DNA from 2 places in the Streptosporangium sp. NPDC049078 genome. Region 2 is predicted to be linked to the other one. Evidence: riboswitches for the same ligand, from Rfam matches in the RefSeq annotation. Region 2 holds a riboswitch; the other holds the start of a gene.
What was found. Region 2 has a riboswitch for cobalamin ahead of metE (5-methyltetrahydropteroyltriglutamate--homocysteine S-methyltransferase). Riboswitches for the same ligand answer to the same signal wherever they lie in the genome.
Positions count from the first base shown of each region.

Region 1: another riboswitch for cobalamin. It lies ahead of AB0B90_RS13700 (CbtB-domain containing protein); the one in region 2 lies ahead of metE (5-methyltetrahydropteroyltriglutamate--homocysteine S-methyltransferase).

Region 1 is NZ_JBEZEL010000007.1:164,969-169,205, forward strand. Features, by position in the region: gene AB0B90_RS13685 (VWA domain-containing protein) at 1-509, opposite strand, end outside; gene AB0B90_RS13690 (histidine phosphatase family protein) at 553-1,125, opposite strand; gene AB0B90_RS13695 (CbtA family protein) at 1,122-1,862, opposite strand; gene AB0B90_RS13700 (CbtB-domain containing protein) at 1,870-2,064, opposite strand; cobalamin riboswitch at 2,099-2,229, opposite strand; gene dop (depupylase/deamidase Dop) at 2,349-3,866, opposite strand; gene AB0B90_RS13710 (acyltransferase) at 3,954-4,237, opposite strand, start outside.
Region 2 is NZ_JBEZEL010000010.1:216,287-220,523, reverse strand. Features, by position in the region: gene AB0B90_RS19035 (2-dehydropantoate 2-reductase N-terminal domain-containing protein) at 1-697, shown strand, start outside; gene AB0B90_RS19030 (hypothetical protein) at 967-1,788, shown strand; cobalamin riboswitch at 1,859-2,050, shown strand; gene metE (5-methyltetrahydropteroyltriglutamate--homocysteine S-methyltransferase) at 2,169-4,237, shown strand, end outside.

The DNA.
Region 1 (4,237 bases), on a different contig from region 2:
CAGGTGCCGAGGGCCGCGGCGTCGAGCAGCAGGTCCACCAGGTGGTCGTGGAGAAGGTTGACCTCGTCGACGTACAGGACACCCCGGTGGGCGCCCGCGAGGAGACCGGGTTCGAAGGATTTCACGCCCTCGGTGAGGGCCCGCTCGATGTCGAGGGAGCCGACGAGGCGGTCCTCGGAGGCGCCGACGGGCAGCTCGACCAGGCGGGCGGGTCTGATGGACCGGGCCGCCGGCCCCTCGGGGGCCCCGTGTGACCCGTGTGACCCGTGTGGCCCGTCGGGGCAGCCGGGGTCGGGGGCGGCGGGGTCGCAGGAGAACCGGCAACCGGTCACCACCTCGACAGGCGGCAGGAGAGCGGCCAGCGCCCGCACGATCGTGGACTTGGCGGTGCCCTTCTCCCCTCTGACCAGTACTCCCCCGACGCGGGGGGAGACCGCGTTGAGGATCAGCGCGAGTTTCAGGTCCTCCAGCCCCACGATCGCGGTGAAGGGATAGCGGGGGTTGCGCACCTTGGGATCTCCTTCGCATTCACGTGGTCGGGTGGTCGCGCCGTCAGGGGAGGTGGCTGAGCCGCCAGCGCCCGCCGCGCCCGGTGAGTGCCACCCGGGCCAGCGGCGCGACGTCGACGCGCCAGAAGGAGCGGGCGGGGGCGCCAAGGACGTGGACGACCGCGGCACGGATGACCGCCGGATGGGTGATCGCGACGGCCCTGCCGGGAGTACGGACGGCGAGCCAGCCGGAAACCCTGGCGAGGAGCGCGGTGATCGACTCCCCGCCGTGCGGCGCCGCGCCCGGATCGCCGAGCCAGGAGGCGAGCGCCTCGGGCTCCGCGGCCTCGACCTCGCCGAGCGTCATGCCACTCCAGCGGCCGTGGTCGCAGTCGGCGAGCAGCGGGTCGTGCTCCGCCCGCAGGCCGAGCGCCGCCGCCGTCTGGACGCAGCGCAGCTCGGCCGGGCAGGCCGCTGAACCGGGGTCTGCCCAGCCGAGGTGCCGCGCCATCCTCTCGGCCCGGCGCAGGCCGCGTTCGTCGAGTGGTTCGTCGACGGGGAACGCGGCCCGCGCCGTCGCCGAGGTGGAGGCGTGGCAGACCAGGAGCAGGCGGGTGACCCCCGAGGGGGTCGTCACACCGGGCCGCGCCTGCGGGCGGCGAAGGCGAAGAGCGCGCCGACACCGGCCCAGAAGACCGCCTGGGTTCCTATCGAGGCGATCCGGAAGTCCCACAGGAGATCGGCGGGGAAGCCCTGGGGCACCTCCGAGATCTCCGGCAGGAGGATCCAGGCCGCGACGACGGGGACCAGGAAGGCGGCGCCCGCCGACAGCCAGCGCACCCACGGTTCACTCCGCGAGGCGTAGCGGTGGGCGGCGGTGCCGGCGGCGACGGCGAGGATCCCGATGGCCACGGCGACCAGATAGAGCACGGTGCGCTGGTCGATCGTCTCCGGGTCACCGACCGCCGGTGGGTTGGCGGGATATTTCATGAAAGGGATGAGGACGACGGAGGTGAACGCGGCGGCGGCGAGCGTGACCGCGAGCACCGGTTCCGAGCGAGGTCCCGCCCGGCCGCGTACGGCCGCGTAGACGAGGGAGAACAGGCCCCCGATCGCCAGGCCGTACAGGCCGAGGGCGAGGAAGAGCCCGAAACGCTGCCCGTCCCTGCTGACGAGGGCCTCCTCCTCACCGTGGGAGTGGGCGGCGGTCCCGGTGTCGTCGTGTGGTTCGGCCGAGGAGGCGGCCGCGGCCGCCTCCTCGAGCGCGATGGCCTGGTCGATGCGTGGTTCGCCGACGGTGTAGGCGAAGACGGCCGCGAGCAGCCCTGCGAGCAGTCCGGCGACGAGGCCCCGGACGATGAGTTTGGAGATCACCTGCGGCTCAGTGGCACGGTACGCCGAGCAGGTGACGCCCGTCGTGCATGAGTTCGTGCAGGTAGTTTCCCGCCTGGGAGATCGCCCCCTGGTCGAAGGTGACCAGATAGGCGAGAAGCAGCAGCGCCGGTACGGCGAGCAGCCAGCGGGTGAGCGAGTGCCATGGGATGGGCTGGGTGTGCGGTGCCGAGATCTGGCTCACGGCCACCTCCTCCGGGATTGACGCGTCCCTTTTCGTAGGTCGGTGGCGGCCGAGTGTGACCTGGCTCCCGGCCCTCGCGGGCCGGATTACAGTGGCGCGACCGCACCGGAATTTCACCGGATTTCCCTCGCACCGCCACAAAGCACCCGGAACGTATCCCGATTCTCCGTCCCCCGTCAATCCAGGTGTCCGGTTTGACGGGATCCGGTAGGCGCGAAGAGGGGGAGGTGGCCCGGCCGGGCCGCCTCCCCCTCTCAGGCCCTTCTCAGGCCCCGCTCAGGACGTCACTGCTCGCCGGTGAGCGCCGTCACCAGCTCAGCGGCGGTACGGCAGCGGTCGAACAGCTCTCCCACGTGGGCCTTGGTGCCGCGCAGCGGCTCAAGGGTGGGGACGCGCTGCAGCGACTCACGGCCGGGGATGTCGAAGATGACCGAGTCCCAGGAGGCCGCGGCCACCGACTCGCTGTACTGGCTCAGGCAGCGGCCTCGGAAGTAGGCCCGGGTGTCGTTGGGCGGCACCTCGATGGCCCTCTGCACCTCCTCCTCGGTGACCAGGCGCTGCATGCGGCCCCGGGCGACCAGCCGGTTGTAGAGTCCTCGGTCGGGACGGATGTCGGAGTACTGGAGATCGACGAGCTGCAGACGCGGATGCGACCAGGGAAGGCCGTCACGGGTCCGGTATCCCTCCAGAAGCTCCAGCTTGGCCACCCAGTCGAGCTCGCCGGACAGCTGCATCGGATCCTCCGCCAGGCGGGTGAGGACCGACTCCCAGCGCTCCAGGATGTCCTTGGTGGGCTCGTCCAGGCCGTTGGCGCTGCGCTCCTCGGCATACTTGCGCGCGAGCTCCAGGTATTCCATCTGGAGCTGCACCGCCGTCAGCTTGCGGCCGTCGCGCATGGAGATCTCGTACTTGAGCGTGGGGTCGTGTGAGACCGCGCGCAGGGCCTGGACGGGGTTGTCCACGGCGAGGTCTCGGGTGAAGTAGCCGTCCTCGATCATCGCCAGGACGAGCGCGGTGGACCCCAGCTTCAGGTAGGTCGAGATCTCCGACATGTTGGCGTCACCGATGATGACGTGCAGGCGACGGTATTTCTCCGGGTCGGCGTGGGGTTCGTCCCGGGTGTTGATGATCGGCCGCTTGAGCGTCGTCTCCAGCCCCACCTCGACCTCGAAGAAGTCGGCCCGCTGGCTGATCTGGAAGCCCTCGCCCCGTGAGTCCTGACCGATGCCGACCTTGCCCGCGCCGGTGACGACCTGCCGGGAGACGAAGAACGGCGTCAGGTGCCTGACGATGTCGGCGAACGAGGTGGCCCGGCGCATGAGGTAGTTCTCATGGCAGCCGTAGGAGGCGCCCTTGTTGTCGGTGTTGTTCTTGTAGAGCTGGATCGGGGCGTTGGCCGGCATCGCCGAGGCGCGAACCGCCGCGTCGTGCATCACCCGTTCGCCCGCCTTGTCCCAGATCACCGCCGCCCGAGGATTGGTGCACTCGGGTGTGGAGTATTCGGGATGGGCGTGGTCCACGTACAACCGGGCCCCGTTGGTGAGAATCACGTTCGCCAGGCCGAGGTCCTCGTCGGTCAGCTGGCTCTGGTCCGCCACCTCCCGCGCGAGGTCGAACCCCCGTGCGTCCCGCAACGGGTTCTCCTCCTCGAAGTCCCATCGCGCGCGCCGTGCCCTGGCGGCCGAGGCCGCCAGATAGGCGTTCACGACCTGAGAGGAGGTCACCATCGCGTTGGCCCCCGGCTGTCCGGGCACGGAGATGCCGTATTCGGTCTCGATGCCCATCACCCGCCGTACCGTCATGCGCACCCTCTGTTCGTCAGGGACTGTTTCTCTCCGTGGTATCTATTCCCGACCCTAGACCCTTCACTATGCCCGGTGGTCGGACAGTTATGGCACCGAAGCCTTTTCGCCCGTTGCGAGGGGGATCGAGGAGAGCGCGGGGAGCTGTGACGGAGACGGGGATGCGGCCCTTCTCCGCCGCACGGATTTGACGAACTCCTGAAGCGGACGCTCGGCCACCCGGTACACCAGATAGGAGAACGCCGTCGCGGCCAGCACCGTGACCAGGGCGGTCAGCGGGGGCGGCAGCACGTCCCGCAGCGCGGGGACGATCAGGACCGCGGCCGGGGTGTGGAACAGGTAGAGCGGGTAGGTGAGCGCGCCCAGGACGA
Region 2 (4,237 bases):
CGCCGAGGCGGCGGCCTTCCTAGCCTCGCGCGTCGGCCGGGCCACGGTGCTGGTCTTCGGCAACATCTGGACCGAGCCGCCGGCCGCGATCGGCGACCTCCCCTGCGATCAGGTCGCCTGGGGCTTTCCCGGCTCCGGCGGCGGCTTCGGCGAAGACGGCGTGCTCCGTGGGACGCTGCTGCCGTCGGTCGTCTTCGGCACCCTCGGCCCGCCCCCGACCGACCGGGAGCGGGCCGTACGCCAGGCGTTTCGCGAGGCCGGACTCCGGCTCAAGGAGCGGCCTGACTTCCGCGGCTGGCTGTGGGTCCATTTCGCGTCGGGTGCCGGCCTGCACTCACAAGGCTTGCGGCTGGGCTCGTTGTCCAAGCTGGCCGGGGCAAGGAGCGACCTGCGCGAAGGGCTGCTGGCCGGCCGGGAGCTTCTGCCGCTCCTCCGGGCGCGCGGTGTCGACCTGCGACGTCATCGGGGCGGTGTGCTGGTGTTGCGTGCGCCCGCCTGGCTGACGGCCCCCGTGCTCGCCTGGCTGACCGCTCATGTCGCGCTCGCGCGCGTGAATTTCGCGGCGCACTCCGATCCCGACGCCGAGGAGCCGCGTGAGGTCTGCCGGGACACCCTGGCCGAAGCACGACGGTTGGGCATCTCGGTACCGCGACTGGAAGCGGCGGAACCGCACTTCGCCCGCGCGATGACGGACTGAGTGAACGGCCACCCATGACAGCGGAGTACGGGCAACCGGCCGCGCTTCACTTCGGCAGGCAACCGGGGCGACCAGGACACGGGCCGGCATCGGCACCACGCCTGCTCCGCAACGGCGAGAGCCCGGTCACAACCGTCCTCCGCCCGCGTAACGGCGCCGGACCGTGCCTTCCGGAGTGCGCCAAGAGACCCAAGTTATTTGACGAACGGACTTCGCCGCACCGGGAGCGGCTGGATGAACCCTTCAGGGCGGCGGAGCGTCCCTTAGGTGTGAAGAAATTGCTTTTGACCATTGCGGTGCTTGCGTCGTTGTGCGCCTGCGGCCAGTCCGGTGCCGGTCCGGCACTCACTGTGGCCGGAAGCGAGACGATCGTGTTGCCGCGGGCCGATCAGCCCAAAGCGCATCGGCCCACCCTGGAGCGGCTCAAGCGAGAGGCAGCGTCGTCGGGTCGGCCTTTGGAGGAGGTCGTCAAGCGGTACGCGACCCGGGTGGCTGCTACCTCGTCGCCCAAGCCGACGGACTTCGAGGGTTACGACCCCGCGGTGACCGACCCGGGCGTGACGATCGACGGCATTCCCTACGCCGAGTTGGTCGACCTTGGGACCATCGCCAGATCGGAGGGCATCTCCTACGAGGAGGCCATCGACCGCTTCGGTTCGCAGTCGTCCAACAGTCAGGTGATCGACAAACTTAATACGGAGTTTCCCGACGAGATCTCCGGCGTCAGGTACGTCGACGACCAGCGAGGGCTGCGCGTCGGCTTCAAGGGGCCCATTCCGACTCGCGCGATCGAGTTGGCCAGGACCCTCCCCGTGGAGGTCACCCTGATCGGCGGCAAGGGATTCTCGGCCGCGGAGCTTCGGGAGGCCCAGGACACGGTCGTGTCCTGGCTCCAATCCCGTCCTGAGGTGGCCACGATGACGACGCACCCAGATGACGAGACCGGCCACGTCAAGGTCACAGTTCAGCCGAAGATGATGCCGGACGATGCGGAGGAGTTCAAGCGTGGGCTTCAGCTCCCGCAAGTGGACAATCCGCACATCACCATCGAGGTCACGCTCTCCGCCGAATCGGTCGCCGTTCGCCCGTAGTGAGCCACCGACGCGCACACGACTGGGCCCGAACGGTGGCCGGGCCGTTAAGCTCTCCGGTGTGGATGGTTCGCCCGTCTCCTTCGGGGGTGGGCGTCGTAAGAGGGAACCCGGTGTGAATCCGGGACTGCCCCGCAGCGGTAAGCAGGAACGACCGCCGTCACAAGCACTGGGCGCGTGCCTGGGAAGCGACGGCCAGTAGGTCATGCCTCAGGCATGGTGCCCGCGAGTCCGAAGACCTGCCTCCGCCCGCGTGCCGCTCGGCGCGCGGTGGTCCGCGGCCTCGTGGGAGGGCCTGGGACGCGCTCGCCGGGGGCCTGCTCCGCGTTGCGTTTCTCTCTCCTGCCTGGCCGCATACTGGCGAGACGAGGGAAGTTGCCATGAGGACGACCGTTTTGGGCTACCCGCGCATCGGCGCGCATCGGGAGCTCAAATTCGCCACCGAGGATTTCTGGGCCGGCACGATCGGCGCCGACGAGCTGGAGGCGACCGCCGCGTCGCTGCGCGGCTCGGTCTGGACCGAGCTGCGTGACGCGGGCCTTGATGCGATCCCGTCGAACACGTTCTCGTTCTACGACCAGGTGCTCGACACCACGGTCATGATCGACGCCGTGCCGACGCGTTACCGCGACCTCACCGGGCTCGACCGGTACTTCGCGATGGCGCGAGGCACTGCCGAGCTTCCGCCCCTGGAGATGACCAAATGGTTTGACACCAACTACCACTACATCGTCCCCGAGATGGCGTTGGACACCCGGTTCCAGCTCGCCGGAGGCTCGGCCGCCAAGCCCGTGGCCGAGTATCTGGAGGCCAGGAATCTGGGGATCGAGACGCGGCCCGTGCTCGTCGGCCCGCTCACCTATCTCCTGCTGGCCAAGGCCGCGCCGAACTCACCTGAGGGATTCACCCCGCTCGACCTGCTGGACTCCCTGGTGGAGACCTACGCCGAGTTGCTGGAACGGCTGGCGGGCGCGGGCGCGCAATGGGTGCAGTTCGACGAGCCTGTCCTGGCCCGCGACCTCGGGGCCCGGGAGATCGACGCGCTCGGGCGGGCCTACCGGCGGCTTGGCGGCCTGCCCAGCCGTCCGAAGATCCTGCTCGCCACGTACTTCGGCGCCGTCGGTGCGCAGGCGCTGCGGACGATCGCTTCCACCGAGGTCGAGGCGATCGGGCTCGACTTCGTCGCCGGACCCGGCAACCTGGAGGCGGTGGCCTCGGTCGGCGGGCTGGCCCGCAAGACCTTGGTCGCCGGGGTGGTCGACGGCAGGAACGTGTGGCGCGCCGACCCGGCGCGGGTGAAGTCGACGTATGCGGTCCTGCTCGGGTTCGCCGACACGGTGGAGCTGAGCAGTTCCTGTTCACTGCTGCACGTCCCGATCGACCTCGACAGTGAGGCGGCGCTGGACCCGGCGGTCCGGGCGCGGCTGGCGTTCGCCCGGCAGAAGGTCGCCGAGCTGGTCGGTCTCGCCGCCGACCTGCGCTCCGAGAACCCGTCGGCCGTGAAACCCCCTGTCGTACCGGCCGATCCCGACGTCCGGGCCCGGCTGGAGGCTCTTGGTGACGCGCGGCGGGCCGATCGGGCGGTCCGGTTCGCGGCGCAGCGGGCCAAACTGGGACTGCCCGAGCTGGCCACGACGACGATCGGCTCGTTCCCGCAGACCGCGGAGATCCGCAAGGCCCGCGCGGACCGTAAGGCGGGACGGATCGACGAGAACGCCTACGTCGAGGCGATGCGCACCGAGATCGCCCGCGTGATCACGCTTCAGGAGGAGCTCGGCCTGGACGTGCTCGTCCACGGCGAGCCCGAGCGCAACGACATGGTCCAGTACTTCGCCGAGCGACTCGACGGCTACGCCGCCACCGACCACGGCTGGGTCCAGTCGTACGGTTCCCGCTGCGTGCGCCCGCCGATCCTGCACGGCGACGTCTCACGCCCCGAGCCGATGACGGTGGAGTGGGCCTCCTACGCCCAGTCGCTCACGTCCAGGCCGGTCAAGGGCATGCTCACCGGGCCGGTGACGATGCTGGCCTGGTCGTTCGTCCGCGACGACCAGCCCTTGGCGCAGACCGCCCGCCAGGTGGCCCTCGCGCTCCGGGACGAGATCACGGATCTGGAGGCCGCCGGGATCGGGATCATCCAGGTGGACGAGCCGGCGCTGCGCGAGCTCCTGCCGCTCCGAAAGGACGACCAGGAGGTCTATCTGGCCTGGGCGGTCGGGGCGTTCCGGCTGGCCACCTCCGGCGCCGCCGACTCCACCCAGATCCACACCCACATGTGCTACTCGGAGTTCGGCGAGATCATCAGCCCGATCGCCGACCTGGACGCCGACGTCACCAGCGTCGAGGCCGCCCGCTCCCACATGGAGCTGTTGCCCTACCTGACCGAGGTCGGCTACGCCAACGGCATCGGCCCCGGCGTCTACGACATCCACTCACCGCGCGTCCCGAC